4 regions of the Priestia sp. YIM B13486 genome follow, and region 4 is predicted to be linked to each of the others. Evidence: riboswitches for the same ligand, from Rfam matches in the RefSeq annotation. Region 4 holds a riboswitch; each other region holds the start of a gene.

Region 1 (7,905 bases), on a different contig from region 4:
GTTGTCTATCCAAACGTAACGATTGAGAATGGATTTACACATCCCGATGCGTTTCATTCTTTATTTATTGTGTATATTGTTGGTTTTGCTATTTTATTTCCTGGATTCTTTTATTTCTGGCGTCTATTTATGAAAGATAATAAAGAATACAGCAAAAAGAAGCCATATTAAAAAAACCGGTCAGCACTTGACCGGGTTTTCTTATGAAGCAGCAGATTTTGCTACTATTTCAGCAAAACCTTTAGCAAATACCTTACATTTTTCTACATCTTCTCCAAAGGGGGAGAGCTCGATTTTCAAACCGGGAACGGCTATATTTCCGTTACGTCTCTTTATTTTTTCTTCAATTAAATCAACTGCTCCGCAAAAAACATCATATGATGAATCACCTGAGCCAAATACAGCCATCTGCTTTTGACTGAGATCTATATCATCCATTTCATCATAAAGATCTAAAAAATCATCTGGTAGCTCTCCATCTCCCCACGTATAAGCTCCAAAGATAATAGATTCTGCAGATACAAGGTCAGAAGCATCAATGTCATATACTTCTGCTCGTTTCACATGCAATCCATGCTTGACTAATTCTTCTTCGATCAAATCGGCTATCGCTTCCGTGTTACCTGACATACTCGCATAAGCTAGTAAGATTTCCTTCATGTAAATGACGCTCCTTTACACCAGCAGTGTCGGCCGCATATCCCCTTCTTCAGCGCATTCTCGTTGAAGAGGACAGTTTTCACACTCACTGGATGCATAATTCTTTTGAAAATGTTTTGGTTCCATTAACACACTTTTGACAATATGTAGTTGAAGTATGGCTTTTTGATAATCGTCTGGGGCAATATGATAAGTTGTTGTTTCTCCAGTTAATAATGAATAAAAACGAATTTGTTCAGGAACCTTTTTAAAAGCTTGTTTCGAAAAAACGATAATAAAGTCTTTCATTGCGTTTTTCACTTCTTCATGGTCATCTAGAATGAATTTTGTCACCGTATAAGACTTCTCTGTCCATGCAGCAAAATCGATGGTTAGAGAAAGGTTGCTTTGAATTTCTTCTACATAAACGCTGTATTTCTCAAACACAAAAAGCGGCAGTTCCACATGTGCTTTCTTTCCTAAAAACCTTAGTAAATAATCGCTTACTTTAGCTAACACATCATAATAGTGAACGGGTGATGAAAACATATTTGGCTTTAGGCGCCAATATTTTTCAATAAGCTGTAAAACATAGAGGTTTGAGCGATACTCAACTGGCTTGCTATAGTATGTTTTAATGATTTGATGGACAGTTACTTGAACGAGCTGTTTCCAATCTATAGATGTTTTTTTCAAAAGAAGCTGCTGCTGATAAAATTTGTACGGACATCGAATAAATTGTTCAATGTGGTCGTTAGAGAGTGTCTTTATATGCACTTTTATCGGTTCCACCTATGTCTCACCACCCTAATTGAAATTCATTCTCAATAATAAATAAAAATTAAATCATGAAATTTGCTCAATCACTTTACGAATAGCACTCCATGAATGTTTGACGAAATAAATCGGTTTTTTTTGTTTTTTTGCTTTCTCTTTAATGACTTTTGCCATATTGTGATTAATAAAATCCGTAATAACTAATACAAACCCAATATGTTCGGGTATTTCTCGCTTCACCATATTGCTTTTACGGCCATCTAAATGAATTACTTCATTAAATCCTTCTCCCGCTAAACGATCTGTAATATGCTTTAACCTGTCTCCTCCTACAACCATAACTGATGACATGTTTGTTCCCTCCCAATTAATTATTCATTTAATGATTTGCCAACAACTTGTATTCTTTACTATATACACAGTTTAATTGAGAATGATTCTCTTTGTCAATGTTTAATTGATAAAAATTCTCAATTAAAATGAAAGTCTACCACCTTTCTTATAAGTTAGTGGAATTTTGACCATACTATAGCTATCACATACAAAGGAGGGTTAACGTTGGAACAAAACATTCTTTGTGAAGTAAATAACTGTCACTTTTGGAAAAATGGAAATCACTGCAGCGCAGAAGAAATTTACGTGGTAAGTCATAGCGGAAAACATGCAGCAAGCAGTTATGAAACAGACTGTAAAACGTTCAAGCCAACTGAAGCGTAACCCGCAAAAGGACAGCCTCTGGGTTGTCTTTTTTCTCTCTTCAAGAGCATAAAAAAGGAGACCACTATGAAAACTGAACAACTGATTCATTTTTTTAAAGAAGAAGCAATAAAAGCAAATGAACAAACCTTTCCAATCTATGTACAATCGTTTACTCATTTATGGACATATAAATGGGGAACACTTGAAAACATTCCAGAAGAAATTGATGACTTAATTACCACACGTGCGCTAGAACTTGGACTTATTCACTTAAAAAAAGCTGACTAATCAATAAGGAAATTAGTCAGCTTTTGTATTTATAGATCATCAAATCCATTCGCATCTGATGCTTTTGTATATTGTCTTGATTTCTGTTCAAAGAAATCCGTTTTCCCTAAATCTACCTCTTGATAAGCAATAATCCAACGAAGAGGATTTTCAATCGGTGCTTCTGGGAAAGCAGCTCGGCCGAAGCCTAATTGATTACAGCGTTTATTAGCCATGTATTCAATATACTGCTGCAGTTCTTTCATCGTGATGCCGTCGAATTTTTCTCCGATAACAGATTCCGCCCATTCAATTTCAAGACGAGCTGCCTCTTGGAACGTTTCAACTACAAACGTTTCTAGCTCCTCCGTACGATAAGCTGGATTTTCATTTAGTACTTCCTTGAAAATCTTTTCAAATAACCCAACGTGAAGCTGTTCATCACGATTGATATAGTTAATCATCGTAGATGTCGCCACCATCTTTTGATTTCTCGCAAGATTATAGAAGAAAGCAAATCCGCTATAGAAGAAAAGGCCTTCTAAAATAACATCATATACCATAGACTTCAAAAAGTTTTCAACCGTTGCTTCTTCGCTAAATGCTTTATATCCGTTTGTAATAAAGTCATTTCGAGCGCGAAGCTTTTCGTCTGTGCGCCAGTATTCAAATACTTCATCTTGTTTTCCTTTTGGTACAAGACTTGATAAAACATATGAATACGAATGATTATGAACCACTTCTTGCTGCGCTAAAATAATCATTAGAGCATTAATCGAAGAATCGGTTACATAGTCAGCTACTTTGCTAGCATAATCTGATTGAATACTGTCCAGTAGCGCCAGCAAGCCAATAATTTTCAAAAAGCTCTCTTGTTCGTCAGCCGTTAACTGAGGGAACTGCTTAATATCTTGACCCATATTAATTTCAAACGGCGTCCAGAAGTTAGCTAGCATACGTTTGTATTTAGGGAACGCCCATGAAAATCGGACGTCATCCCAGTTTAGAATATTTGAGCTCTTGCCGTTAATGATTCCTGTCGAACGGTTCGGAGCTGTTTCGTTCATTAATTCTCGTTTTAACATGCTTGTCATCAATTATTCACTCCTTTTAACTATGACAGCTTTCACATTCTTCAATGACTTCACTTGATGTTGAACGTACGTAGTAGGTCGTTTTTAACTTTTCTTTCCATGCCGTCATATGAAGATCCAGTAGCTCTTTTGCTCGGATATCATTTTGCACATATAAGTTGAATGAAATGGATTGATCAATATGGCGCTGGCGCTTGGCGTTTTGCTTAATGCTCCAGTGCTGATCAATTAAATAAACGGACTTATAATACCAGTTTGTTGCTGGTGATAAATCTGGTGCCGTCACCGGGATTTTATAGTTTTTCTTTTCCTCTGAATAAAACTTACGGAAAATCGGATCAATACTTGCAGTAGAACCCGCGATAATAGATGTTGATGAATTAGGTGCTACAGCCATTAAGTAGCCATTTCTTATCCCATTGCTTTGAACTTCATTACGCAGTTCACTCCACGCTTCGCTTGTGTATTTACGTGTTTCAAAATAAGCGCCTGACTCAAAATCTGAGCCTTTAAATAATGGATATGCACCTTTTTCTTTAGCTAAGTTCATGCTTGCCTGTACGGTTAAGTAAGCAATTTGCTCGTACAATTCATCGCAATATGCTACCGCTTCATCTGTTTCCCATGCTATTTTCTTTAAGGCAAGCAGATGGTTCCAACCAAATGTGCCAAGTCCTACTGCGCGGTACTTTTGATTTGTTAGTTTTGCTTGAAGTACTGGCAAATCATTTAACTCAATAACGTTATCAAGCATGCGTACTTGAATTGGAATTAAACGTTCAAGCACATCTTCAGTTACGGCTCTCGCTAAGTTGATAGAAGAAAGATTACATACAACAAAATCGCCCGGATTCTTTGTAATAATAATTTTTCCGTCTTCCGTAATTTCCTCTGTTACGACCGTTGTGCTTTGGTTTTGCGTAATTTCTGTACATAAGTTGCTGCAGTAGATCATGCCCTCGTGGCGGTTTTGATTAGCTCGGTTAACCGTATCACGATAAAACATATAAGGCGTTCCGGTTTCAAGCTGGGAAAGCATAATGCGCTTGAAGATTTCAATAGCAGGTACTGTTTCTCTTGAAAGCTGTTCATTATTTGCACACTCAGCGTAACGAGTGCGGAACGAACCGCTGCCTTCTTCTTCATCATAAAAATCTTCTAACGAGTAGCCCATCAGCGTACGAACTTCGTGAGGATCGAATAAGTGCCAGTCTTCACGTGCCTCTACTTTTTCCATAAACAAATCTGGCAAACATACGCCAGTGAATAAATCATGCGTGCGCTGACGTTCGTCACCATTGTTCAAACGCGCGTCTAAGAATGAAAAGATGTCTTTGTGCCATACGTCTAAATATACGGCAATAGCTCCTTGTCGTTGACCTAGCTGATCGACACTTACAGCCGTATTATTTAGCTGTTTCATCCATGGAATTGTTCCTGATGATACGCCTTTAAAACCTTTTATATCACTTCCTCGGCTTCTAATATGACCGAGGTAGACACCAATTCCGCCTCCATTTTTACTAAGCGTGGCCAAATCTGTATTGCTATCATAAATACCGCGTAAGCTGTCATCAATCGTATCAATAAAGCAGCTAGATAGCTGTCCGTAGCTCTTTCCTGCGTTTGAAAGTGTTGGTGTGGCAACCGTCATATATAGACTAGACAGCGCCCAGTACGCTTCTTTTACTAATGCTGTTCGATTTTCTTTCTTTTCTTGAGACATCAGCGTCATAGCAATGATAAGAAAACGTTCTTGCGGTAATTCGTATACGCGCTTATCATGTGATGTCGCTAAATAGCGATCTGCTAATGTCAACAATCCAATGTATGTAAATAAACGATCGCGTTCAGGAATAATGACTGAAGCAATTTCATTAATTTCTTCTTCTGTATATGTTTTTAATAGCTGCTTATTATAAATGCCGATTTTTGTTAGTTCTTGAATAAGCTGATAAAACGACCCGTATTTCTCTTTTTTATCGTAACCTCGGTTGTCCGCAGCTTTTCGATATAGTTCGTTTAAGTAGACGTCTGCCGCTACGTACGTCCAATCGGGTTCTTCCATTGAAATACGCTCTAAGGCTGCCAAAATTAGGACGTTTGCAACCTTTTCGTCCGTCATATTTTCCTTTACTGTAACAGTTTGAATAACCTTTTCCTCATAAAAAGAAAAATCAAGCTGCGTAAATTCTTTTTTTAAACGTTCAATATATGCAGTTAATTCATGTAGAATTGTAGGCTTTAATGTATTCACCATAAATATGGCTCCTCTCTTCACTTCAAAATAAAAAATCGCTCACCGTACCTCGGTGAGCGAATAGAACGAAGATAGAAGAAGACACTAAGTCTTTTCTCAATCCTCGCTCTACCCTCTCACCTCCCGAAGAAGATAAAACGACATAAAAAAGGCAGGTCTCCTGACTTATGCTTCTTTTTACTTTAAGGCCTTCCCATGATGTTTACTCACAGTGGATTTCCTTATTTCATCAGCATTCACAGTTGCGGGGACAGCTTTGGATTTTCACCAAATTCCCTTTTAAGTCTTTTTATCAGACACCTTTTTCACTGGAAAACACAAAATATAGTATTTTATTATGGATTTCAAAACAACATATTGTGTTATGTTATAAACACATTATATAGGACAACTTAGAAAACTATCAACCTATTTTCAAAAATAATTTTGTTTTTTACGATAAAACTCTTCGACTTTTTTCATCAAACTATTCCATCATAACATGTTTTGACACGCTTGATGGAACAATGTGCTCTTTTTAAAAAATTTGTCCTATTTTTCTACTAAACATTGACAACCTCAATAAAAAAAACCGTTTTTCATCAAAAAACGGTTGTTAATTATTTGTATTCTTTTTCAAATGCTGTGATTGTTTTGATAAACTTTTTATCAATATCGTATCCTATCCCCGGTTTTCCCTTCACCTTTATTACTCCGGCTTCTACCTCTACTTCGGGCTTAATAATATCTTTTTCCCAATAGCGAGACGACGCAGAAATATCACCTGGTATCGTGAAAGAAGGCAGTGTGGCAAGGGCAAGGTTATGAGCTCGTGAAATCCCTGCTTCTAACATTCCTCCAACCCAAAGTTTTACACCATGCTGGGCGCATAAATTATGAATTTGCTTTGCTACGGACATTCCGCCAACTCGCCCGATTTTCACATTGATAATCTTACAGCTTTCTTGTTCGATTGCATGACGTGCATCTTCATAGCTCACAATACTTTCATCTAAGCAAATTGGCGTCTTTATTTGCTTTTGTAACAATCGATGATCAAGGATATCATCAGAACTTAACGGCTGTTCGATCATCATTAAATTCAATTCATCTAGTTTCTTCAATGAATCACTATCGCTTAACGTATAGGCCGAATTGGCATCAGCCATAAGAGGAATGCTTGGAAATTCATCTCGAATTTGTTTCAGTAGCTCATAGTCAGCACCCGGCTTAATTTTCACTTTAAAGCGCTTATAGCCATCTTTCATGTAAGTCTTTATTTGTTCTTTCATTACAGAAATGTCATTTAAGCCAACTACCACTCCAGCTTCTACAGCAGGCCTTACTCCGCCAATTACTTCAGATAACGGCTTATTTTGCCGCTTTGCATACAAATCCCATACAGCACAGTCCAAAGCTGCTTTAGCCATGTTATTTCGCTTTAGAGGTTTGAATAGCTTTTGAACATCCTCTGGTTTTTGAAGCTGCTGATGAAGAAGCGAGGGAATTAAAAAATCGTCTAACATATGAAAACACGTCTGAATCGTTTCTTCCGTATACCAAGGAGATGAAAAAGCAACGACTTCTCCCCACCCCGTAAATCCTTTTTCATCTTCTACTTCAAGCAAAATAAATTCTCGATCCTGCACTGTACCATAGCTTGTTGAAAAAGGAGAAAGAAGCTTCATGTCAATTTTATAAAGATGTACTTTTTTTATAATCATCAATTAGCTCCCTTTCTGTATGAAAGATGATAGCTTCCGGCGTATGATTTTATTAGAAGCCGTTCGCGGCAACTCCTCTACTCGAACGAAATACTTTGGAAGTTTGTACTTTGCTAAAAATTGTTGAATGTGTAAAGATAATTCTTCATCTGAAACGTCTTCGTTTACAACAACACATGCAGCTGGCACTTGTCCCCATTTTTCATCAGCTACTCCCGTTACACCGGCCTCTTTAACAGCGGGATGCTTCAACAAAACATTTTCAATTTCAGCTGGATATACATTTTCTCCACCTGAAATAATAAGGTCTGAACGTCTGTCTAACACATATAGAAAGCCTTCTTCATCCACTTTCCCGATATCTCCTGTATAGAACCAGCCTTGTTGAATTGCTTTTTCAGTAGCTTCTGGTTTATTTAAATATCCTTTTGTAACATTTGGACCTTTAACAATGATTTCTCCTGCT
Region 2 (7,905 bases), on a different contig from region 4:
ACGCGATCCCTAAAATAGAAGAGCTTCATCAGCAATTAAATGAATCAGCTCACCTTATTCAATCACTGTCTCAACTGCACGAGCAAACAGCTCATTTACTCTCGGCTATGCAGTCAGCTCCTAATTTCGAAGCTATTCAAAAACAGCTCTCTGCGTTAAAGGAAGAATCGTCTAATACAGCCTTATATGAGATGGTGAAAACTCTTGACAAAAAGATTGATGAAGTAACTCAGCCAAAGCAGTCCATTGTTGTTGAAAAAATCATGGTCGAAAAAGTATTGTTAGACAAAATTGATCTTAGTAATAATTTCGGCCAGCTAGGCATTAAAGATTTGACCGGTCACTTAAACATCGGCACTACTTACAGCGCTGACTCTGATCAAGTAGATGAAGAAGTCAAAGACTTGTTTTCTGTTAAGCTAAAAGAAAAAAAGATTGATGAACATACAACTGAAACAACGATGAGTTCAGGAGGTGAAACAGAAAAATCTGATGATCACTCCGAAGAATAAAAAATGACCGCTACTGCTTATTTAAAGCAATTATCGGTCATTTTTGTTTCCATAAATAGTTGTAGCTCTTTTTGGAGGCGTTCCATCAAGAACTCTGAAATTTCTTCTTGATTTTCTTCTTTATGATGAGATGATGCTACAACAATACGTCCTGTTTTTCCTAAGAAAGCCCGGTACTCAATTACCTTCATCGCAGCATGAAGTAAGTTCCCGTCCGAAAACGGCGCATTTGTTAGTAGAACAATATTTACTTCGTTTTCTTTTTGTCTATGTGTCAGCACAGCCAGCCACGAGTAACCTTTATCGTCTTTTAAGCGAACTTCATAACTAGATAAAGACGCAGATTTCCACGCCGCGTTAGCACTGCTTTGCTGTTGAACAATTTCTTGACACCAGTCTAGACCTGTTTCATTGGAACCCAGCGAAAGAGTTCTCAAAGGACGAACAAAGGATAAACATAGCTTGCCCGGTTCCTTTTGCAACTTATACAACTCATGGAAGTCCGTCTCTGGATATTGATACGGCGGCACAAAAGCAATTTGTCGCTTATTCACAGCAGGATGGTGAAATACATGCAAATCAACGCCATATACTCTTTTTAACGTAGCTGCATCCTGAAAAATGGCATCCATCCCCGTTTCTTCTACTCTTCCATCTTTCAGTAACACGGCATTATCTGCAAACAGCGAGGCAATGTTGAGATCATGCAAAATGGCCAGAACCGTCAAGCTCATTTCCTGCTGTAAAGTTTTTAACAGCTGAAGCAGTTCCATTGTATGTTTTACATCTAAGTGATTCGTTGGTTCATCAAGAAGTAAGTAGTCAGGTTCTTGCGCTAGTGCTTTAGCCAGTAAAACCCGCTGTTTTTCTCCACCGCTTAGCGATTGAAAAGTATGATTTCTATAGTGCCAGACGTTTGTTAATTTCATCACGCTTTCCACCACTTCTTCATCCTGTGCTGATACAGTGCTAAACAATCCTTTTGCCTGATAAGGGTAACGTCCAAGTGAAACAATTTCTTGAACCGTAAATTCTAGCCCAATTTGATTTTCTTGCGTCATGACTGCAACTTTTTGCGCCAGTTGTTTTGGTGAATAAGCCTTCACTGACTTTCCTTCCACCTTCACTTCTCCTGATTGAATGGTCAATACATTCATAATTAAGCGAATAAGCGTTGTTTTCCCGCTTCCATTTGGTCCTAGTAAAGCGACAAAAGAACCTTTGTCTACGGTGAACGTGATGTCACGAACGGTCGGCTGCTGCTTATCGTATCCTCCTGTCACATTATATAGTTCAATCATGATATTCCTCTTTTCCGCATACGTTCTTTTACAAGGAGCAGGGTAAAAATCGGCGAACCAATTAAGGCGGTTACAACTCCAATCGGCAGTTCACGAGGTTCTAATATCGTTCGTGCCAATAAATCTGCTAAAACCAAATAACTTCCTCCAATTAAAATAGAAAGCGGCAGTACATGCTTATGATTAGCTCCCGCTACGAGACGAACTACGTGGGGGATAACTAAGCCAACAAATCCAATTGCCCCAGATACTGATACCGCAGCCCCTGTTAATACGGATGCACCTATTAAAATCATTCTTTTTTTCTTCTTTACGTCTATTCCCATAAACTGAGCGGATTGATCGCCAAATGCTAAGCCGTTCAGCTCTTTTACATGTAACAACAGCATAATTGTACCAAACAAAAAGAACGGCCCTAAAATTTGAATATGAGACCATCCTCTCATTGATACGCTTCCCATTAGCCAATATAAAACCTGCCTTACATCTTCTTCGGGAGAAAGAGCCACAATTAATGAAATAAGCGCGCTCATAAAGGATGATAAAATAATCCCCGCTAAGATGATGGTTTCATTGGCCAAATTGCCGCTTGCGAGTTTCGTAATACCAAAAACTAAAAGAAGAGTAATAAAACCAGATACAATGCCGACTACAGGCAGCGTGAAGATAGACAAACCAAAAATACTCCAATGAAAATAAATTGCCATGACAGAGCCAAGGGTTGCACCTGAGGAAACCCCAATCGTATAAGGATCGGCAAGCGAGTTTCTTAATAGCCCTTGAAAGGCAGCCCCTGCTATTGAAAGTGAAGCTCCTACTAAAAATGCCACCAGTACTCTTGGAAAACGAATTTGCCAAATGATTAAATCCATGTTTTCCGGACCGTGATATAAGGATAGCCCGGTAAGGTGGCCAATAATAATTTTGATTGTATCTCCTACGGTTAACGAAACTGTACCAATAAATACGCCCATAATTATCGAAGTACATACAATAAATAAACTGACTATGTATAAAATAGATGCTTTGTTTAAAAAAATACGTTTAAAAATCAATACGTTCAGCTCCTCTAGGAAACGAGGCGTGATGTTTTATATTACATTAACCATTCATTTTCCTGTCCATAAACCATGCTTCCACCATGCATTAAGTTGGAAACAATCATCTTTTATTTGTTACGAGTGCTAGACTGTTGAACTGGGCAACGTAGAATAGCGTACTAAAGTTCTCGGTAAAAAAACAAGCGAAAGCCTCTACAAGCTATACTTTTTGTGTTTGCTCCGGACTTTTATAGTTGTCTATTAACTGATACAGCTTTTCCATATCTACGGCTTCTCTCACATATGCTGCTGCTTTTGAAAAAGACTCCTCTTTTTGCAGGCGACTGTTGAATGTGTCCGTAATAGGCGGCAATTTTTTATGTTTACGAATTTGATTAAGCAAAGCTCTGCGCAAAGAATCGTTATGAAACACATCATGAACATACGTGCCAATAACGTTGTCTTTAACCGTTCCTTCTTTTTCATGCTCTACCACTGCAAAAGCTTTCGTGGTGCTCTTAGAAACCGTCTTTCCCATATGAATTTCGTAGCCTTCAATCGAAACTCTTTCATTTTCTAACTGGACATACCCAGAAACTCTTTCTGTTTTTTTGCTGGTTGTCATAACGGTTTCCACCGGAAGCAAGCCAAGCCCTTTAATGGATTCAATCCGAGATTCTACTGCATCAGGGTCTGTAATTGTCTCCCCTAGCATTTGATATCCTCCGCAGATGCCAATGACGTGAACGTTCGTTGTGTTCAAGACTTGATTAATGGCTAGATCCAGGCCGCTTTCTTGTAAAAACTGAGCATCTTCAATCGTATTTTTGCTTCCTGGCAAAACAATTAAATCAGGCGTACCTAATTGCGACGGCTTGGTTACAAGCCTCACGTGACAGTCTTCTTCTAAGCTTAAAGGATCGATGTCTGTAAAATTTGAGATGCGCGGGTACGAGATGACCGCAATATCAATTTCTTTTAAGGGATTCACAAGCGTTGAGTAATTTCTAAGTGATAACGAATCTTCCGCATCAATTTCCACGTTGTTCATATAAGGAATAACTCCTAGAACCGGAACACCCGTGTATTCTTCAAACCACTTCAACCCTGGTTTTAAAAGTTCTAAATCTCCTCGGAATTTATTAATTAACACTCCGATAACTCTAGACTTGTGTTCATCTGGAAGCAATTGAAGAGTACCCACTAGGCTCGCGAAAACGCCACCTTTATCAATATCTCCTACTAACACAACAGGCGCTTCTGCTATTTTTGCAACGCGCATATTTACGAGTTCCCGATCGTTCAAATTGACTTCGGCAGGACTTCCAGCGCCTTCAATCACAATTCGATCATAATGATTGGCAAGCTCTTTATAAGCTTCCGTGATAACGTTCAAACCTTCATTAAAAAATTCTTGCCGATACTGAAAAGCAAACATATTACGTAGCGGTTTTCCGTGAACAACTATTTGAGATTCATGATCACGAGTAGGTTTAATTAAAATAGGGTTCATATTGGTTGTTGCTTCTACTCCAGCCGCTTCTGCTTGAATTCCTTGCGCTCTGCCAATTTCTTTTCCATCCATTGTAATGTATGAATTAAGCGCCATATTTTGCGATTTAAACGGTGCAGTTTGATAGCCGTCTTCTTTAAAAATACGGCAAAATGCTGTAGCAATCATGCTTTTTCCAGCGTCTGAGTGCGTTCCTTGAATCATAAGCGGTTTTCCTTTTTTCACTTTTTCCACTCCCTACCACATAAAAAAACCTTAACTGTAGAAGTCAAGGTTTGGTCATGCGCTCATTAACACATTGTCTTGACTTATTTCTCCCACCGAAAAATAAGGGGTTTTTAAAAGCAGGTCTCCTGGCTTATGCTTCATTTTACTTCTGCACCCTTCCTAGCTTGACTAGTGGGTCTTTGCAGGTTCATCCACATTTACAGTAGCGGGGGCTGCACCGGATTTACACCGATTTCCCTATTATCCTCCTTAGAGGCACTTTTAAAATCATTTATTCTTTATTGTAACGAATTTTATACCCATTCACAATAACGATTTTCTTCTATTATTATATATTACTGTGTTTATACTTATTTGGGTCTCGTATGCTATAATAACAATTATTTTCCAAACATCTTATGGAATAGCTAGGAAGGTGCTCACAGTTGAAGAAAAAAATCATTTATGTCTTTATCAGCGTGTTTGTTCTTTATATAGCAATCATATCTTTTTGTATGTATCAAACTGCTCACAAGCCTGTTCCACAAAACGCAGATTATGTGCTCGTTTTAGGTTCTAAAGTAGATGGTGACCAAATGTCTCCTAGTTTAAAAGAACGAGTAAAGACGGCCTTATCTTATTTACAAGCCAATCAACAAACAAAAGTTATCGTAACGGGTGGAAAAGGATCCGATGAAGAAATTTCTGAAGCAGAGGCAGCCTATCGTTTTCTGCGGAAAGAAGGAATTAAGAAGAATCGAATTATAAAAGAAAATCAGTCAACTTCTACTTTTGAGAATTTTACTTTTACTAAACAGAAAGTTGATATTCAACACAAAAAAGTCGTGCTTGTTAGCAGTGATTTTCATTTATTTCGCGCCTCTATTATTGCCAAACGTCAAGGCTTTGACGTTTATCCTTTAGGTGCAAAAACACCAAATTCAATTAAACTTCAAGCCTACTTTCGTGAGTATGCTGCTATTTTAAAAACATGGCTGTTTGATAAATAAATAAATAGAGTAAGTAGCTCTACAAATAAAAAACACGGCATGAATTCATGCCGTGTTTTTTATTAATCATCTGTATCGATAACTGCTTTTGGTAAACCTGTGTATTTCGCCCAGTAGAAAATACCAAGTGAAACAAGGGCAATTAAAATTAAGTCAAGCGGGTTGCTTAGCACACCTTGTCCTCCACCAAATGAACCTAGATAAGAGATAACAAGCATAATAATATAATAAGCAACTAGCCACCAAGCAGATTTAAGCTGCTGTGCAAATTTTACAACGTCAGTTGGTACGTATTTCTTAAACGCTACGTAGATAACAACCATTAGAAGCTGTGATCCTAGCAGCCAAGAAATTGTCGTCCACCCTGACCAATATACGATGTATGAACAGAAAATAAATGAAACAGGAGCAATAACGCTCATGCCTTTTAATTTAAAAGGTTTTTTAAGGTCTTTTGCATTTACTCTGAATGCAGCAGCTGAAATTGGCGCAATCGCATAAGACAGAATAAGTGCCACTGAACATACGTTTACTAGCGCTTCCCAAGAAGGAAATGGCAGTGTCCAGAATACGGACATTCCAAATGATAGCCATAGTGACGCACGTGGAATTCCTGTTTTCTTATCTACTTTTGAGAAACGTTTAAATAATGTTCCATTACGAGACCACGCATAAACTAAACGAGAAGTTGTATTCATGAAGATGTTCCCGTTACCGCCTGGTGATAAAATAGCATCAAAAATAACAAGCGTTACTAACCAGCCAAGGCCTAAAATAAGTGCAATATCTTTAAATGGTAAAGAGAATTGCTCTTGAATTGTTCCCCATCCTCCTGATAGCATATCAGCCGGGATGTTACCAATGAACAATACTTGCAGTGCTGTGTAAATAATCGCTGAAAGTACAATACAGATAATGAGCGCGATTGGAATATTACGCTGCGGGTTTTTAACTTCACTGGCTACAGAAACAATAGGGTGAAGTCCTAGGTAAGCAAACATAACGCCACCTGTTGAAATGGCTGCTTGGATACCATTAAAACCAAACGGAGCAAAATCGCCAGTTGTAAAGTTAGCTGATTTAAAGTGATAAGCCAACACGACGATAATTGTAAGAGGAACCGCATATTTGAACACAGATATAATGACATTTGACTTAGCAAATGCTTTTACACTTACGTAGTTAATGATAAAAAATAGCGTTAATAACGCGAACTGAAATAACCAGCCGATTGTAGTAGGCGATTCAGAACCATGTTTAGTTAGACCAGGAAGCCAAAACGCAACATACTGACGTACAGCCGTTACCTCGATGGCAATCAAACTTGTGTAAGCAATAATGGTAATGAATGAAATTAAGTAACCCACTAAATGACCATGTGAGTAAACCGGATAACGGATAATTCCACCGGTACGCGGCAGCGCTGCTCCAAGTTCAGCATACACTAAACCGATAAGTAAAATAATGACTCCGCCAATCAGCCACGAAAAACTTCCGGCCGGACCAGCCTTTGACGCTACGTTACTAACCGCAAATAACCAGGCGGAACCAAAAATAGCTCCCATCCCAATTAACGTTAGGTCAAGTAACGATATTGATTTTTTAAATTTTCCTTGATTTCCTTGATCAGACATAAAATCCTCCTTTAAAATTCCCACTCCACATATCTACGCCCTTGCGTCCGATATGGGATTCTTTACATCATCCTCCTCTTACTAAGACCTCACAAGTGGATATGTTAACAAATATTCTCTAAAAAACCAAGTTAAAAACTTTATTTTTTTGTAAAACATCGTTGAATTGCTTATGTATAGCGCATAAATTCCACAGAAGATTTGAGGACTACTCCTCCTATTTAACCGCATTTTTCTTAGGTTAAACATAAAAGAATATTCAAACTATTTGTTGAAAAAAAAGAGGCTGAGACATAACGAAATCAACCGCTAGAAGCAGCTACATACGCAACAACTACGCTTGCCGTACCAATGAAAAAATCCGAACGATTCATCGTTCGGATTTTGCTTCAACTAAAATAATTTTGTCCGTACCTCTTATTTTGCTTATTTAAATACTTTTACACGTTCAGTTAGCGGTTGAAATTCTTTTTCTCCCGCAGGTGACACAGGATTACCAAATGGCATTTGGGCAATTAATTTCCATGAGCTTGGAATATTCCAAGCTGCTTTTACTTCATCGTCAATCAATGGATTGTAATGCTGTAATGTTGCTCCTAGGCCTTCGAGCTCAAGCGCTGTCCAAATCACATGCTGCAGCATGCCTGATGATTGGTTAGACCAAACCGGGAAATTTTCGCTGTAAGAT
Region 3 (7,905 bases), on a different contig from region 4:
GATATCATATACGCCAAGTCCAATTCCTTGATTGTACGTATGTTTTTCAAACGCATAAATTAATTCGCCGTGGCTTTTAGATGTTTCAATGGAAATCACGTCGGCATCAAGCGCTTTAATCGCATCAATAATTTCTTCGAATTCCGAATAGCACATATGCGTGTGAATTTGCGTCTCGTTTTGCACCGATACCGTCGCTAGTTTAAATGCATACACCGCAGCATTTAAGTAGCTGTCCCAGTTTTCTCGTTTTAACGGCAGTCCTTCACGCAGCGCCGGTTCATCTACTTGAATCATTGAAATGCCCTGACTTTCAAGTGCTTCTACTTCTTTTCTAAGAGCAAGCGCAATTTGATTTGCGACGTCGTAGCGCGGGATATCATCACGCACAAACGACCAGTTTAAAATCGTAATCGGACCCGTCAGCATTCCTTTAACCGGCTTATTGGTTAGAGACTGTGCGTAGACCGTTTCTTTGATCGTCATCGCCTGCTCATACGATACATCTCCGTAAATAAGCGGCGGCTTCACGCAGCGAGAACCGTAAGATTGCACCCAGCCAAACTTCGTAAACTGAAAGCCTCCTAATTTCTCACCGAAGTATTCGACCATATCCGTACGCTCAAACTCTCCGTGCACAAGGACATCTAAGCCGATGTTTTCTTGAATTTCAATCCATTTTTTTATTTCCTCGTTAATGTACGCTTCATATGCTTCATCGCTTAACTCGCCTTTACGCCATTTTAGACGCTCTTTTCGCACTTCTTTTGTTTGCGGAAAGCTTCCAATCGTTGTCGTTGGAAGAAGCGGCAGTTGAAAAGCTTCTTGCTGAACGCGCTGACGTACGTCAAACGGCGCTTGTCGCTCTGCTTTATAGCTGTGCAGCTGCTTCAGCTCTTTTTGCACGTCTTGATGATTTCGAAAAGATGAACCATTTAATGCTTGAATTGCCTGTTTGCTTACGCTTATTTCTTCTTCTATTGCTTCTTTTCCTTGCTGCACCGCTTTTGTTAACAGCGTAATTTCCTTTAGCTTTTCATCTGCAAAAGAGAGCGCATTTTTCAATACTGGATCAATCGTCTCTTCATTTTTCACCGTGACAGGAACATGTAGCAGACTTGATGAAGGCTGCAGGATTAGACGATCTTTTGATACAGCTTCTTCAATTTCACTGATTGTTAAAAGCTGTTCGTCCAAATTTTCACGCCAAATGTTTCGTCCGTCAATCACTCCTGCTGCCAGCACTTTATCAGTCGGAAAACCATATTTATTAAGCGCAGTGAGATTTTCGCCTCGGTCATGCACAAAGTCTAAACCGATTCCTTCAACAGGAAGAGACACAACTTCTTTGTAGTGATCAACGCTGTCAAAATACGTTTGCAAAATGACTTTTACATTCGGTGCCGCTTCCTTCAAAGTTTGATAGACTTCTGTGTAAAGCGCCAGGTCTTCTTTTGATAGCGTTGTAGCTAAAACCGGCTCATCTATTTGTACCCACTCTACTCCTTCTGCTTGCAGCTCCGCTAAGATAGTTGCATAAAGCGGAACAAATTGTTCAACTACTTCTTTAAACTCACTTTTTTTATATCCTTTTGACAGCTTCACAAATGTTACTGGACCTAAAATCACGGGCTTACCTTCAATATTCAGCTTCTGTTTTGCTTCTTTGTAAAATTGAAGCGGGCGATTTTCTACAAGTGCCGGCGTACATTCCTCAAGCTCTGGTACAATATAGTGATAATTTGTGTTAAACCATTTTGTCATCGTAGAGGCTACCGCACCTTTTGTTCCTCGCGCAATCTCAAAATACGTTTCAAGCGATACCGATCCCCCGTCATAATCAAAGCGCTTTGGCACCAAACCAAACATAACAGCTGTATCTAACACATGATCGTATAAGCTAAAATCGCCGACTGGAATCAATTCAATTCCTGCGTCACGCTGTTTTTTTAGATGCGCTAGACGAAGAGCTTCAATTTCTTGAAGAAAGATATCTTTCTCTAGTTTTCCTGCCCAAAACTGCTCAAGCGCTTTTTTCCATTCTCGTTTTTCACCAATTCTTGGATAACCTAAGTTCGAACTTTTTACACTGCTCATTTTTTCCACTCCCTGTATATTTTTTTATCGGTAAACTAAAAAATCTCTCTTTTCGAAATAAAAAGAGAGATGATACGCATACTTAACTAAAGTTGAGATAGCCTGTTTTTCTCAACACGTATTCCTCACTCCTCTCTATATCCCGTAGAGCTTAAGTGCATACAACAGGCAGGTCTCCTGACTTAGGTTCATCGCTTCCTATCCCTTCCCATTTCAACATGAAACAGTGGTTAATAAGTTGCTCCCCATTACAGTGGCGGGACCGCGCCGGCTTTTCACCGGTCTTCCCTTTTAAGCTGCGTACATTCGTTACACAGCACCTGATGCATTTCTATGAAATTGTTTATTCAAAACACCTTCACATAAAATAAAAAGCCTCTCTATCATGAATAGAGAGGCATAGTATCTATGAAATCCTCTCTTATTTTTCAAAGCTGTACGCTTTGCAGGATGTAGCACCTTTTTAACAAAATTGTTAAATGGTTGCCGGGCTTCACAGGGCCAGTCCCTCCGCCTCTCTCAATAAGAGTTTTAATTGTTTATAATGTTTTGAATTTAGAGTTATCTTAACACCTTACATTTACGTTGTCAAAAAAAATTTTAAAAAATCAGTTTTCAGGAGGTGCTGACGCTAATTTTTGCCTTAACAATTTGTAATCATCTTTTCGATGTGTTTCGATCAAGTCTTTTGCTCCTTGATGATACCCTGAAGAATAGATGTACTCTACCGCGGTTTCGATAAGCATTCTTTTTTCTTCGGCACACTCCCGGTCCATTAAGGGGAACAGTCTACCTAAAAGGTCATTTAAATCTTCCTTGATAAAACGATCAAGTCCTTCTTGCATCTTTTCGTTTGCCATGATTGCTCCTCCATTTGCTGTGTATGTTCTAAGCCTCTATAAACAGGCAGTTCACTGTAAATTTTAAGATAAAGTTAAGTCATTAAACAGTATATCAAGTGAATGTTTTTCTTTAATTACATATGTAATACAAATATATGACAAATATAGAGAATATATCATCATTCATTATCTATTATAACGTTTGACTGAGCCTTCTGCTACAAGGTTTCGTTAAGAGTTATGCACATTTTTCCAAAAGAGGTTGAGACATAACCAAATGAATCCACTCTAAAGACAAATGGAATACATGAGCTGAATCGCTTGTGACACCGCAGTTGATTTCCGTACAAGACTTCGCTTTCCGCGGGCGGTCGCTGAGCCTCCTCGTCACATACGTTCCTGTGGGGTCTCACCTGTTCCGCTTTTCCCGCAGGAGTCTTCGTCTTGTCCTCCAATCACCTGCTAGAAAGACCTATACACATGAAATCTACGTTTACCCTCACAAAAAAACGAACCACTAATCACACATCTTGATCAATGGTTCGTTTTTCACTTCGTCTAAAATCCTTTTGTCCCAGCCTCTTTTTTTGAACCTAGCTTTCTACTTTCTTGTTTTTACAAACAATTTCTTCGAGGTCGTCCAAAATCCTTCCAAAGAAGAGGACCTAAAATGTTGTACCTGCTTACAAAAAATTCCGTAAAATTATAATTATTTAAAATTAAAGGCGGCTCAAAATCAAGGGGAGCGCCGGCGCCTCCTGACAATACAAAATCAGTGCCTCTTCCAAGCGTAAACGACCCGTTTCTGTTTTTTCTAATAAACTGCTCGTCATACGCATGCACGTGGCTGACTAACACTTTTTTCACGCGGTGTTCTTGAATTAAATCAAAAAACTCTTGACTTTGAGGAGTCGTTACAGGAAACCCTTCAAGGTTTGTCCACCGACCGATATTTGGCTGCGCATGCATGGCTATAACGGTATTACGAGGAGCATCCTCTAGCTGCTGCTCTAAATAATTAAGCTCTCTATCTGTAAATCCATATATTTTATTTTTGGGACTGATGACATTATTTAATGCGATGCACCGGAAGTTAAAGACAGGAATATCAATAACCCAGTGTACTTTTCCGATAGTGGCTCTGAAGTTTTCGAGATTGCTTTCATCAAGGTACAGTTCATCATGATTCCCTACGCATACAAACATAGGAATGTTTGGGGCGATTTTTTCAACAACCTTAACAAAGTGCTCCAAATACTCTTTTTTCCCTGTATAGACGGTGTCTCCCCCATGAATAATAAACAGCGGGTTCAATTCCACCGCCTTTTTTAACACAAGCTCAAATTCACCGCTCATCGTGAAACAATTATCGTTTGGTCCGTCACCTCTGCTGTCTCCCATAAAAACAAAGTTAAATGGATCTCTCGGATTTAATTGTTTAATTCTTTGCTTTAATAACTTTTCAGAACGTTCATGAAGCGTCAAATTTATCAACTAGTTAATCCCCCTATTAATAAATAAATTTAGTTAAAAGTAAACAAGCTTACTTATTTATATGAGAATTTGTTGATGGTGGTCACTACCTTCTTGCAAGCAGAACGCACATTTAGCTTTCGTTTTAGAAATTGCTAGTTATGAATATCTATTAAAGTCCACACTATGATAAGCTAACCTATCTTTCCATTTTATTAGGCACTAATATGACAGGGTAAAAGATGAATTCTCTGTATCTACTAATAAGAAAGAGGCTGGGGACGAACAAAGGCCGACATGAGCTGAACCGCTTGTTCCCCCGCAGTTGATTTCCGTGCAAGGCTTCGCTTTCCGCGGGCGGCCGATGAGCCTCCTCGTCGCTTGTGCGCCTGCGGGGTCTCATCTGTTCCGCTTGTCCCGCAGGAGTCTTCGCCTTGCTCTCCAATCAACTGCTAGAAGAAACGAAACAGCTAAAACCTGCGTTCACCATAAAAAAACGAACCATTAATCAAAGTGTTTGATTAGTGGTTCGTTTTTCACTTCAGCTAAAATACTTTTATCTCAGCATCTTACATTTAAAACATTTACGACAATTAAACATATTTATTACGCTCAACTGGACTTACAGAATTTCTTCCAGAACGAGCTGCCATGTCCGTTTCAATTTGCTCTAGGCTACGTCCTTTTGTTTCAACAACTACAAAACGTATGAAGAATAAACCGAGAATACAAATGATCCCGAACGTTGAAAAGATAACGCCCAAACTAAACTGATCAGCTAAAATTGGGAACACAAGCCCTACTGCCAGCGATCCTGTCCAGTTAAAAGCAGATGAAATCCCAGCACCGATTCCGCGTACAGAAAGCGGGAAAATTTCTCCTACAATGATCCACGTAAGCGGCGCCCAAGAAAACGCATAGCAAAGGATAAAGCAGCAAAGAGCAATTAACGTAACCCAGTTAACAACGACTTCATTAACGCCTAACGCTCCTAGAATAGCCGGTGTGAAAAATGAAAGAGCCATACCCGCGCCGCCAATCGTAAGAATGGTACGGCGGTTGAATCTATCGACAAACTGCAGAAAAATAAGTGTTGTCACGACGAAGATTACCCCAACAATGACCGTAAAACCAGCAGCTACCTGCGGGGCTAAACCAACTTGACGAGCAATGCTTGTTGCATAATAAACAATTGAGTTTGAGCCTTGAATCTGCTGAAAAGTTGCCATTCCGACGCCGATAATTAAAGCTAGACGAACCTTTTTATGAAACAGCTGTTTAATTCCTGATTGTTCATGAACAGCTACGCTTTCAATTTCAGACACTTCAGCTTCCACTTCAGCTGTTGACCGGCGAAGCGTGCGCAGCACTTCACGCGCTTTATCTGGCATTCCATTTTTAATTAAGTAGCGAGGCGACTCTGGAAGCTTGATCATACCGATGCATAATACAATTGCAAAAATACCGGCGCTGCCAAGCATTAATCGCCAGCTGTTTGGAACCGGCTCAAAAATAAAGGCTACGATATAGCTTAATAATAATCCAATTACAATCATTAGCTGATTTAAACCTGAAAGCTTGCCGCGAATATGAGCAGGTGCGATTTCTGACATATAGGCAGGAACTAAAGAAGAAGCCGTTCCTACTGCTGTACCTAAAAAGACGCGCGCAATCGTTAACGTAATTTCCTCTGGTGCAATCGCTGAACCGATGGAGCCTAAAAGAAAGATGATCGACGAAATTAAAATTAACTTTCTTCGTCCAAACTTATCGCCTAATAATCCGCTTAAAATGGAACCGATAATTGCTCCTCCCATTAGCGACGAAACCACAATTCCCAGCCAGAGCGGACTCAAATGAAACGCTTCACGGATATGACCTTCTGCACCAGCAATAATCCCAATATCATAACCGAATAAAATACCGGCAAATGAGCCGAAGAAGAAGATAAACTTACTTGATACTTTACTCATGATTATAGATCCCCTTTGTATTGTCTTAGTTTTGCTTCCTATCACACAAATTTAAAACGCTTTCATTTATTTCTAAAAACGGCGTTCTTTTACTAACACTATATTTTTACTTCCAAGGAAGCAGCGCTCCCTCGAAAGTAGTGATGCTTACTTAATAATGACGTACTCTAGATCAACAAGCTTTGCATAGCTCACGATTTGATCGGTCGTTAAATTTAATGAAAGTACCGTATGATGGCCTCCTCCGTTTTCAATCCACGCTTTAACGCCGTCTTGGAAGTTTGGCTTAATGTTCCAAAGCACGCGCGCCACCGGAAGATGTGGAGCTGGAACTTCCGGCTCAAACGCCGATACTTCGTTAATTAACAGCTTGTAATGCGTGCCGAAGTCAGCCATGGAAACCACTACGCCTTCTCCTTGTTTACCGTCAAACACTAAGCGGGCCGGATCTTCGCGGTTACCGATACCTAGCGGAGAAACGATTAGTTTTGGTTTGTTTACCGCTAGCGTTGGGTCTACTTCAAGCATGTGTGATTGAAGCACAGACTCGCGTCCGGGAGCCAATTCATACGTGTAGTCTTCCATAAAGCCCGTTGACTGATTATGGCTCATTACTTTGAGCAAGCGGTCAAGCGCCGCTGTTTTCCAGTCTCCTTCACCAGCAAAGCCGTAGCCCTGTGCCATCAAGCGCTGTACGGCTAGACCTGGAAGCTGTTTCATACCGTATAGATCTTCAAAGTTAGTGGTAAAGGCGCTGTAGCCGCCTTCATCTAGAAAACGTTTAATCGCAATTTCATAGCTTGCCTGTACTTTTACACTAGACTCCCAGTCTTCTGCAGAATAATCACCGTAGACAAATTCATACGCGTCTGCATATTCAGCAAATAAATCATTGATTTCTTCTTCCGTAACGGCATTGACATATTGAACAAGGTCACCGATTCCGAAGTAGTCAACCGTCCAGCCAAATTGAATTTGCGCTTCAATTTTGTCTCCTTCCGTTACGCCGACGTTGCGCATATTGTCACCGAAACGCGCAACTTTAATGTTGAAGCTTTCGTTATAAGCAGCGGCTACGTCCATCCACTGTGCAATTTGCTGCTGTACTTCGGGGCGCTCCCAGTAGCCCACTACGATTTTATTTTGCTTGTTCAAACGAGCGTTGATAAAGCCGTATTCACGATCACCGTGAGCGGACTGATTCAAGTTCATAAAGTCCATATCAATCGTTTCCCAAGGAATGCTTTCGTTAAATTGTGTTGCTAAATGAAGCAGCGGTTTTTGCAGTAGTTTGGTACCGCGAATCCACATTTTTGCAGGCGAGAACGTATGCATCCACGTAATTACGCCGGCAACTTCATCTCGGTAATTCACTTCTTTCATCATCTTTGTAATCGTGTCAGCATTCACAGCTAAATCTTGCAGAACAATCGGATAAGGCAAGACACCGCTTTCATTTAAAGCATCAGTCATCGTTTGCGCGTGTGCTTTTACTTCTGCTAGCGCTTCTTTTCCGTAAA
Region 4 (7,905 bases):
ACCAGAATATTTATACGTTGATGATGCAAAAGCGGACAAGCAACATAAAGCAGGGTATGTAAGAGAAACAACTCCTGTCACAGCTGTTATAGAAGATATTCATTTGCCATATGAAGAACCAAAATATGAAGACGTTTCATCATTTGTTACGTATGCAATGGAATCAGCTGAAAAACAGTCAGTGGAAAAATTCGGAACAAAAATTGGACCTGTCATTGAAGATGAATTTCGTCAAGCAGTGTTACCTAAAATTGAAGAAGTGCTGACCGACATTGGCACTGAACGTGAACAGTCAATTCAGAATCTCGAGATAAGCGAGCATCCTGCTGCTGGCTACGGTGAAAAGATTTTCCATGTATATGACCGGGAAACCGGTCAGGACTTAATACGATTTCATGTACGGCGTGAAAATCCTCCAAAAGATGGATACTGGTTTAATTTTCACTATCATGCGGCTGCAGATAATTTTCAGAAGCATTATGATTTAGGGAAAATTTATTGGAACCGAAACATGCCGCCTAAATGGTTTAGCTGATAATAGACACAACATTCTGCGATTTCGAAATGTTAGCTTTTTTAAGCTAGCATTTTTTTACGTCTAAAACCGTTAGGGTCTAAATAAGCTGAAACATTAGCACAACGATAAAAAAATCGTTTATAATGAAGTCAGACTTCTTACCATAGAATAGTGAGAAGGAACGAATAGATGCTGGAGGTAACACAATGAAACAATTTACGGAAGAAAAACAATTTCGCGAACAAATTAAGAACGAAACACTAAGCGTTGGGATTTTTACGACAACGTGGTGTCCTGATTGCAAACGTTTGGATATGTTCATTGATGAAATCGTTGATGAAAATACAGATAAAGCATGGTTTAAAATTGACAAGGATGAGTTTGAAGAACTTTCTGCTGAAAACAATGTAATGGGTATTCCTTCTCTTCTTGTATATAAAAACGGTGAAAAAATTGCACACTTGCACAGTGCAAATGCTAAAACGCCTGAAGCGGTCCGTGAATTTTTAGCAACTCTTTAATCCCTTAAGCTGCGAGAGCATTCTCGCAGCTTTTTTTGTGAGAATGGCTATTTCCATTTTTCCATGAGTGGGGTATACTAGGACAAGTGAATAATCGTAAAGCAATAAGGTCTCAATTTAAAGATTGAGTGAAAAGGGAAGTCTGGTGAAAAACCAGCGCGGTCCCGCCACTGTAAGCGCTTTGTGCGTAAGTCAGGAGACCTGCCTTATTGTTAGCTGTGAAACCTTCGAGGAAGGGTGAAGCAGGGTAATGAACATACATATCAAGTATAGTGAACGGATTCTTTTCCTGCTTATCTTGACGTTACCTGCTTTGCTTTCAATTGAAAGTAAAGCTTTTTTATTTTGAAGCTGCCGGCGAGCAGTATACATAGTCAAAGCGGAAAAACGGGATAGCGCTGCTTTTTGCATGATCATTTGCTTTTTCTTTAACGTGGAGGTTTCGTATTCACAATGAACAATATATAGGGGGAGTATTTAGATGAAAAAATGGCTTTCGTATTCCATTATTGCACTGTTAGTCATCGTACTTGCTGCATGCGGTGCAGGCAGCCAAAGTAACAGTGATAAAAAAACGAAGCAAGATACGGCACAAACGTCACAAGCTGCATTTCCAGTGAAGGTAAAAGACGCGCGTGATAAAGAAATTACGTTGAAAAAACAGCCTAAGAAAATTGTTTCCTTAATGCCAAGTAATACGGAGATTGTATATGCCCTTGGCCTTGAAAAAGAATTAGTCGGTGTTACAAGCAACGATGATTATCCTAAAAGCGTAAAGAAAAAAGCGCAGGTAGGAGATATGAACGTTAATGCGGAAAAAGTTATTGCTTTAAATCCTGATTTAGTGCTGGCACACGCTTCAAGTATGGGCGTTTCGGATGAAGTATTTAAACAAATTGAAAGTGCGGGTATTCCGGTATTTGTTGTAAAAGATTCAACAACGTTTGATACGGTTTATGATTCTATTACGCAAATCGGTAAATTAACAGGTAAAACAAAAGAAGCTAATCAAACAATTAAAGACATGAAAGAAAAAGTAGCTTCAATTGAGAAAAAAGCAAAAACGATTTCAAAAGAAGATCGTAAAAAAGTATGGATAGAGGTATCAGGAGCTCCTGAGATTTATACAACAGGAAAAGGTACGTTCATGAACGAAATGCTTACTATGATCGGTGCTGATAACGTAGCAGCTAGTGAAAAAGGTTGGGTTAAGTTTTCTGAAGAGCAAGTTGTTAAGTTAAACCCTGACGTTATTATCGCAACGTATGATGCAGACAAAAATGAGATTATGAAGCGTCCCGCTTGGAGCAGCATGACTGCTGTAAAAGAGGGTAACATCGAGAAGGTTGATCAAAACAAAATCAATCGCTTAGGACCTCGTATTGTAGATGGCTTAGAGGACTTAGCAAAAGCAGTATACCCTGAGGTGTACAATAAATAAGAAGAGGGACCATATTCCAGTTCGAATTGAAAAGGGGATTGGTCCCTTTTCACATCTTAAAATTGAAGAAAGGCCTGAGCTTTTAATCATGAAAACCGAGACTTCTTATAAAACATACAGCTCAGGGGTTTTAGGAACAGGCATTACGGAAACGGACACCTTTTACAATCGATTTGTTCACAAAGACTATTATTCAGATACTCCTTCTTTGGAGTATGAGCAATATTTGATGAAAGAAAATGTGCGCCATGAGCAAATCGTAGGGTTGATGACAGCCGTTTGGTTAAAAGAAAGAGCGGTTTACTGTTATGAAGGCTACGGAGTAAGAGTAGCTTCCGTGATAACGGCTGGAGTAGGAAACGCAGTAGATATTACAGCTGACGAAGCTGTCCCATTTTATTCCTCTCCTGGTACAATTAATATGTTTTTTTTCGTGGAAGGTACGCTTACGGATGCAGCGTTTTTACAGCTTTTTATTGCGGCCACAGAAGCTAAAACAAAAACGCTGTCACAGCTGGGCGTCATAGATCCGGCTACAAAGACGATTGCTACGGGAACATCTACGGACAGCATCTCAGTTGCAGCGTCTCAGCAAGGACCATTATATGAATATGCAGGCTCTATGACCGCTTTAGGGCAAGCGGTAGCTAAGCTGGTGAAAATAAGCTTAGAGCAGGGACTTAAGGGAAAGAGGTGAAGAAATGAGTATTACACAAGCGATAATTGCACACATGACGGCCATGACGATTGCTTTACTAATTGACCGAATTATAGGCGATCCCGAAAATTGGCCGCATCCCGTTCGCTGGTTTGGTAAATGGATTTATTGGATAGATTCTAGATTAAATAAAGGTGCAGGAAAACGATTCAAAGGATTGCTTCTTGTGATAAGTATGGCTGTGCTCGCAGGAGTTGTTCCCTTTTTGTTCCTCCATGCTTTGTACGGAGTTCATTTTATAGCAGGTGTTTTAGTAGAGAGCGTAATGATTGCGACTACTATATCCACTCGTTCTTTAAGCGAAGCTGCTTATAAGGTACAAAAGCCTCTTCAGCTAGGAGATATGGAGAAAGCTAGATATGAAGTAAGTATGATTGTGGGACGAGATACAGATCGTTTGTCAGAAGGAGAAATTGCCAGAGCGACGGTAGAGACCGTGGCTGAAAATACAAGTGATGGTATTACAGCTCCGCTTTTTTATGCATTTATAGGAGGAGGAGCCCTAGCCTTTTTTTACCGAGCTATTAACACATGTGATTCGATGGTTGGGTACAAAAATGACCGCTACTTTCTGTTCGGCTACTTTAGTGCAAAAACCGATGACGTATTAAACTATATTCCAAGTCGGTTAACTGCAGTGGTGATGACGGCTGTTAATGTAGCAAAAAGCCAGTATTCTCTTGGGCATGTAACGAGTTTGATTAAGCGTGATGCTAAGAAGCATCCCAGCCCAAATAGCGGATACGGGGAAAGCGCAGTGGCTGCTCTGTTAGGTATTCAACTCGGCGGGCTTAATACATATAAAGGCATAGAATCTAATCGTGCAAAAATGGGTGAACCACTCATTCCTCTGCAAGCCGGTCATATTGAACAAGCTGTTTTCATTATGAAAAGGACGGTCTATGCTACGTGGTTATTATATCTTTTGTTAGGAGGAGTTATTAGTGCTATTACCTACACATGGAGCTAATCCTAATGTCTTTTTAAAAGCAATAGGGGCCGAGAATTTGTCGCATATAAAAGACTTTAGCGTGAATACAAATCCTTTAGGGGCTCCCCTTGTGCTTCACGAAAAGTGGAACGAATTCAAGGGTGCAGCGTTTAGTTATCCTGACCCTCAAGTAACGGAGCTGAAAAATAAACTTGCAGCTCATCATCATGTTTCAGGTGCTCAAGTGCTGCCTACAAATGGCGCCGCTGAAGCGTTTTTCCTTATTGCTTCGTTATTTTCAGGAGAGAAAGCAGGGATTGTACAGCCGACTTTCGTTGAATATGAACAGGCAAGTAAAGCTTATGGATGTGAAGTGACATACGTTCCTTTATCTGAAGAAAATGGCTGGAGCTGGGATATAGAGTTGATTATGAGCATTCTTCCGGACATAAAAGTACTGTGGATTTGTCATCCAAATAATCCAACGGGCGTTATGTATAGTCATGAGGAATGGATGAAAGTAGTAAAAGCTGCTGCTCATCATGGTACATACTTAATGATTGATGAGGCATTTATTGATTTTGTCGAACATCAGCCTTCATTTGATTCTCTTATTCTGGATTATGAGCATATCATTGTTGTGCGTTCCATGACAAAGATGTTTAATATTGCCGGGCTTCGTCTTGGCTATATTTTGGCAAATGAAAAAATCATTAGCAAGATGGCTAAAAAGCAGCCTCCTTGGAGTGTAAATGGCTTGTCGCAGCAAATAGGCATGATATGTGTGGATGAAAAAGATTTTGTAAAAGAAACCGTCCATTATATTAAACAAGAACGGGAACGAATCTTGAGTCAACTAAAGGAATGGGGGCTTTTGGTTTCTCCTTCTCAAACAAACTATTATCTTTGCAGCGTTCCGTCTTCTATTAAAACGCGCGAATGGCTTGTCTATTTAGCAAGCCATGGCGTGGTAGCTCGTCATACTGAAAACTTTCCATTTTTAAATGGACGCTATATCCGTTTGGCTGTGAAAACGAAAGAAGAAAATGACTATTTACTTAACGTAATCAAACAAGGACTTGATGAAATATGATCATCTTTATTAGCGGAGGCGTTCGAAGCGGAAAATCAAGTGCAGCGGAGAACATGGTTCAAACTTTTTGTACAAAGCGCGCTGTTTATATTGCCACAAGCAGGCAAACAGATAAGGAAATGCAAAAACGCATCCAGCTTCATCAAAAAGAACGCCAAGCAGCGAACACGCCTTGGGTAACGATCGAGCAGTCTGTAGATTTACAACAAATTCTGCCAAATCTTCAAAGTGATGATGCTATACTTTTGGATTGTGTCACGAACTGGCTTGCCAATGAGCTTTTTTCAACAGAAAAAAGGTGGCAAACAAAAGAAGGGAAACAAGCGGTTTTTCGTCATATGACAGAAACGCTCGATAAGCTGTTTGCGCAGTCTCAGACGGTTGTGCTAGTATCTAATGAACTGTTTGAAGCGGGCGTGTTAGAAGAGCCCACATATAGCTATATGAAGATGTTAGGGAAATTACATCAGTATATTGTAGAAAAAGCAGATGTGGCTATTTGTGTAGAAGCGGGAATCTATCGTTTTAAAAAAGGAAAGGAATGTGTAGATATATGAAAGAATGGATAGCCATACTACGAATTTCTCTCCAGTTTTTTACGATCTTACCACTGGCTAAAACCGTTCAATGGACTGAAAAAAGAACGGCACGCTCACTTTTTGTGCTGCCTTGGATTGGTATGTTACTAGGCTTGATGTTTTATAGCTTTTTACAGCTGCTTCAATCTTCACCTATCACTACGATTGTTGATAGTATTTTAGTTTTGCTTTTACCGCTTATCTTAACGGGTGGCCTTCATTTAGACGGCTGGATGGACGTAAGCGATGCCTATTTTTCTCATCAGTCAAAGGAAAAAAAACTGCAGATTTTAAGTGATCCGCACGTTGGGTCTTTTGCTATTCTTTCTCTTATGGTTCTGCTGCTGCTGCGTTTTAGTGCGATCTATGAATTAGTGTCTCTTTCTTCTTTATCAATTTGGGCATGCTTAATTGTCTTTACCCTTCCAAGAATTGGAGCAGCCTTTTTATTGATGAGAGATAAGCCCGCTAAAGATACGGGTCTGGCTGCTTATTTTCAACAAGGAGTCACCAAACGGTCTATTTACGGATTTATCATTATGAGCCTATTCTTAGTTGCTATTTTCGTTATTTTTATGGACAATAAATTCATTATTCTTTTCTTTGCCGGTTTTTTATGGCTCTGGATACGATTTTATCGTTCGCAGTTTGGTGGCGTAACAGGAGATGTTATAGGGGCAACCATTGAAGGAGGAGAAACATTTTTATGGATAATTCTTTGGTTATCACATGTATTCGTCACGGCATGACGCTTGAAAATCAACAGAAAAAATATATAGGGTGGAGTGATCCGCCTTTAAGTATAGAAGGGAAAAATGAATTGAAAGAGCTTTTTCTAGAACCTCAGCTCGTTATTTCCAGTGACTTAAAAAGAGCGCTAGAAACAAGTGCAGTTGTTTTTCCAAAATCTCAGGTGGTTAAAAGTAAAAATTGGCGTGAACTGCATTTTGGAGATTGGGAAGAGAAGACGTATGAAGATTTAAAAAACATACGGGCGTATAGAAATTGGATTGATCACTGGACAGAACATACGCCTCCGAATGGTGAAAGCTTCTCAAGCTTTTCAAACCGAGTTTGGGCAGCGTGGGAAGAAGCGGTCGATTTGGCGGCCAGTCAGCAATTGCGTCACATTGCTATTGTTTCGCACGGCGGACCACTGCGTTTACTTGCATCTCATTTTAAACAGACAGCGTCGCTTTGGGATGTTTCTTTTTCTTATGGAGAAGGTTTTTCAGTAGCGTGTACATACAAACAGGCAAAGGAGAGAAGAGCATGCATTTCGTATTCGGCGGTGCATTTACCGGCAAAAGAAAATGGGTGAAGCAGCATTATGCCAGTGAGTCGGTAAAATGGCATTGTTTGTATGAAGACCCTGTTTTACCAGCGCTTGAGTTCGAAGAAAGTTACATAGTGCTAGAAGGATTTGAGCACTATGTTAAGGAATTAATACATAGCGAGCTGGAGTCTCCGCACCTTGTTGTTAAAAAGTTAATACAGAAGTGGAGAGACAGCGGTGTATGGGAAAAGTTAATAGTGATTGGAACTGAAGTCGGCAAAGGGATTGTTCCTTTAGATCCAACAGAACGGCAGTGGAGAGATGAATGCGGGTATGCGTATCAGCATTTAGCGGCACATGCCCGGAAAGTAGATCACATTTGGTACGGAATTGCTAATCGATTGAAGGAGGAAATACAATGAACATTTACACAAAAACAGGGGACAAAGGGCAGACAAGCTTAATTGGAGGACGAGTAAATAAAGATGATATTCGAGTGGAAGCATACGGTACGATTGATGAGCTAAATGGCTTTGTAGGTCAAGCGATTTATCAGCTGGATGAAACAACATTAAAAGATGTAAAAGAAGAGCTGATTACGATTCAACATGAGCTTTTTGACTGTGGAAGTGATTTAGCATTTGCAAAAGATGATCATCCGTACAAAGTAACAAACGACATGATATCAGTACTTGAAAAGCGCATTGATGTCTATATGTCAGAAGCGCCGGCCATTGAGCGTTTTATTTTACCTGGAGGCACACCTGCAGCGACAACGCTTCATATTTGCCGGACGATTACACGCCGCGCAGAACGGCTTGTTGTTGGCG

Evidence for each region. Region 4 has a riboswitch for cobalamin ahead of ACFX4G_RS05240 (ABC transporter substrate-binding protein). Riboswitches for the same ligand answer to the same signal wherever they lie in the genome.
Region 1: another riboswitch for cobalamin. It lies ahead of ACFX4G_RS04145 (ribonucleoside-diphosphate reductase subunit alpha); the one in region 4 lies ahead of ACFX4G_RS05240 (ABC transporter substrate-binding protein).
Region 2: another riboswitch for cobalamin. It lies ahead of ACFX4G_RS11115 (cobyric acid synthase); the one in region 4 lies ahead of ACFX4G_RS05240 (ABC transporter substrate-binding protein).
Region 3: another riboswitch for cobalamin. It lies ahead of metE (5-methyltetrahydropteroyltriglutamate--homocysteine S-methyltransferase); the one in region 4 lies ahead of ACFX4G_RS05240 (ABC transporter substrate-binding protein).

What each region holds. Positions count from the first base shown of each region.
Region 1 is NZ_JBHZOZ010000001.1:811,402-819,306, forward strand. Features, by position in the region: gene ACFX4G_RS04110 (cytochrome d ubiquinol oxidase subunit II) at 1-171, shown strand, start outside; gene ACFX4G_RS04115 (flavodoxin) at 202-660, opposite strand; gene ACFX4G_RS04120 (hypothetical protein) at 676-1,431, opposite strand; gene ACFX4G_RS04125 (DUF2325 domain-containing protein) at 1,486-1,767, opposite strand; gene ACFX4G_RS04130 (DUF1540 domain-containing protein) at 1,975-2,133, shown strand; gene ACFX4G_RS04135 (hypothetical protein) at 2,200-2,403, shown strand; gene ACFX4G_RS04140 (ribonucleotide-diphosphate reductase subunit beta) at 2,433-3,476, opposite strand; gene ACFX4G_RS04145 (ribonucleoside-diphosphate reductase subunit alpha) at 3,493-5,736, opposite strand; cobalamin riboswitch at 5,870-6,055, opposite strand; gene menC (o-succinylbenzoate synthase) at 6,336-7,439, opposite strand; gene ACFX4G_RS04155 (o-succinylbenzoate--CoA ligase) at 7,443-7,905, opposite strand, start outside.
Region 2 is NZ_JBHZOZ010000003.1:524,576-532,480, reverse strand. Features, by position in the region: gene ACFX4G_RS11130 (hypothetical protein) at 1-512, shown strand, start outside; gene ACFX4G_RS11125 (ABC transporter ATP-binding protein) at 530-1,813, opposite strand; gene ACFX4G_RS11120 (FecCD family ABC transporter permease) at 1,810-2,868, opposite strand; gene ACFX4G_RS11115 (cobyric acid synthase) at 3,074-4,600, opposite strand; cobalamin riboswitch at 4,693-4,872, opposite strand; gene ACFX4G_RS11110 (YdcF family protein) at 5,020-5,583, shown strand; gene ACFX4G_RS11105 (APC family permease) at 5,646-7,217, opposite strand; gene ACFX4G_RS11100 (nitroreductase family protein) at 7,644-7,905, opposite strand, start outside.
Region 3 is NZ_JBHZOZ010000003.1:47,421-55,325, reverse strand. Features, by position in the region: gene metE (5-methyltetrahydropteroyltriglutamate--homocysteine S-methyltransferase) at 1-2,097, opposite strand, end outside; cobalamin riboswitch at 2,248-2,436, opposite strand; SAM riboswitch class I at 2,516-2,626, opposite strand; gene ACFX4G_RS08280 (hypothetical protein) at 2,706-2,957, opposite strand; gene ACFX4G_RS08275 (metallophosphoesterase family protein) at 3,555-4,433, opposite strand; gene ACFX4G_RS08270 (hypothetical protein) at 4,673-4,861, opposite strand; gene ACFX4G_RS08265 (sugar porter family MFS transporter) at 5,006-6,385, opposite strand; gene araA (L-arabinose isomerase) at 6,533-7,905, opposite strand, start outside.
Region 4 is NZ_JBHZOZ010000002.1:205,519-213,423, forward strand. Features, by position in the region: gene ACFX4G_RS05230 (YpjP family protein) at 1-535, shown strand, start outside; gene ACFX4G_RS05235 (thioredoxin family protein) at 724-1,038, shown strand; cobalamin riboswitch at 1,129-1,261, shown strand; gene ACFX4G_RS05240 (ABC transporter substrate-binding protein) at 1,520-2,479, shown strand; gene ACFX4G_RS05245 (adenosylcobinamide amidohydrolase) at 2,568-3,176, shown strand; gene cbiB (adenosylcobinamide-phosphate synthase CbiB) at 3,181-4,167, shown strand; gene cobD (threonine-phosphate decarboxylase CobD) at 4,142-5,221, shown strand; gene ACFX4G_RS05260 (bifunctional adenosylcobinamide kinase/adenosylcobinamide-phosphate guanylyltransferase) at 5,218-5,778, shown strand; gene cobS (adenosylcobinamide-GDP ribazoletransferase) at 5,775-6,548, shown strand; gene ACFX4G_RS05270 (histidine phosphatase family protein) at 6,506-7,120, shown strand; gene ACFX4G_RS05275 (bifunctional adenosylcobinamide kinase/adenosylcobinamide-phosphate guanylyltransferase) at 7,072-7,497, shown strand; gene ACFX4G_RS05280 (cob(I)yrinic acid a,c-diamide adenosyltransferase) at 7,494-7,905, shown strand, end outside.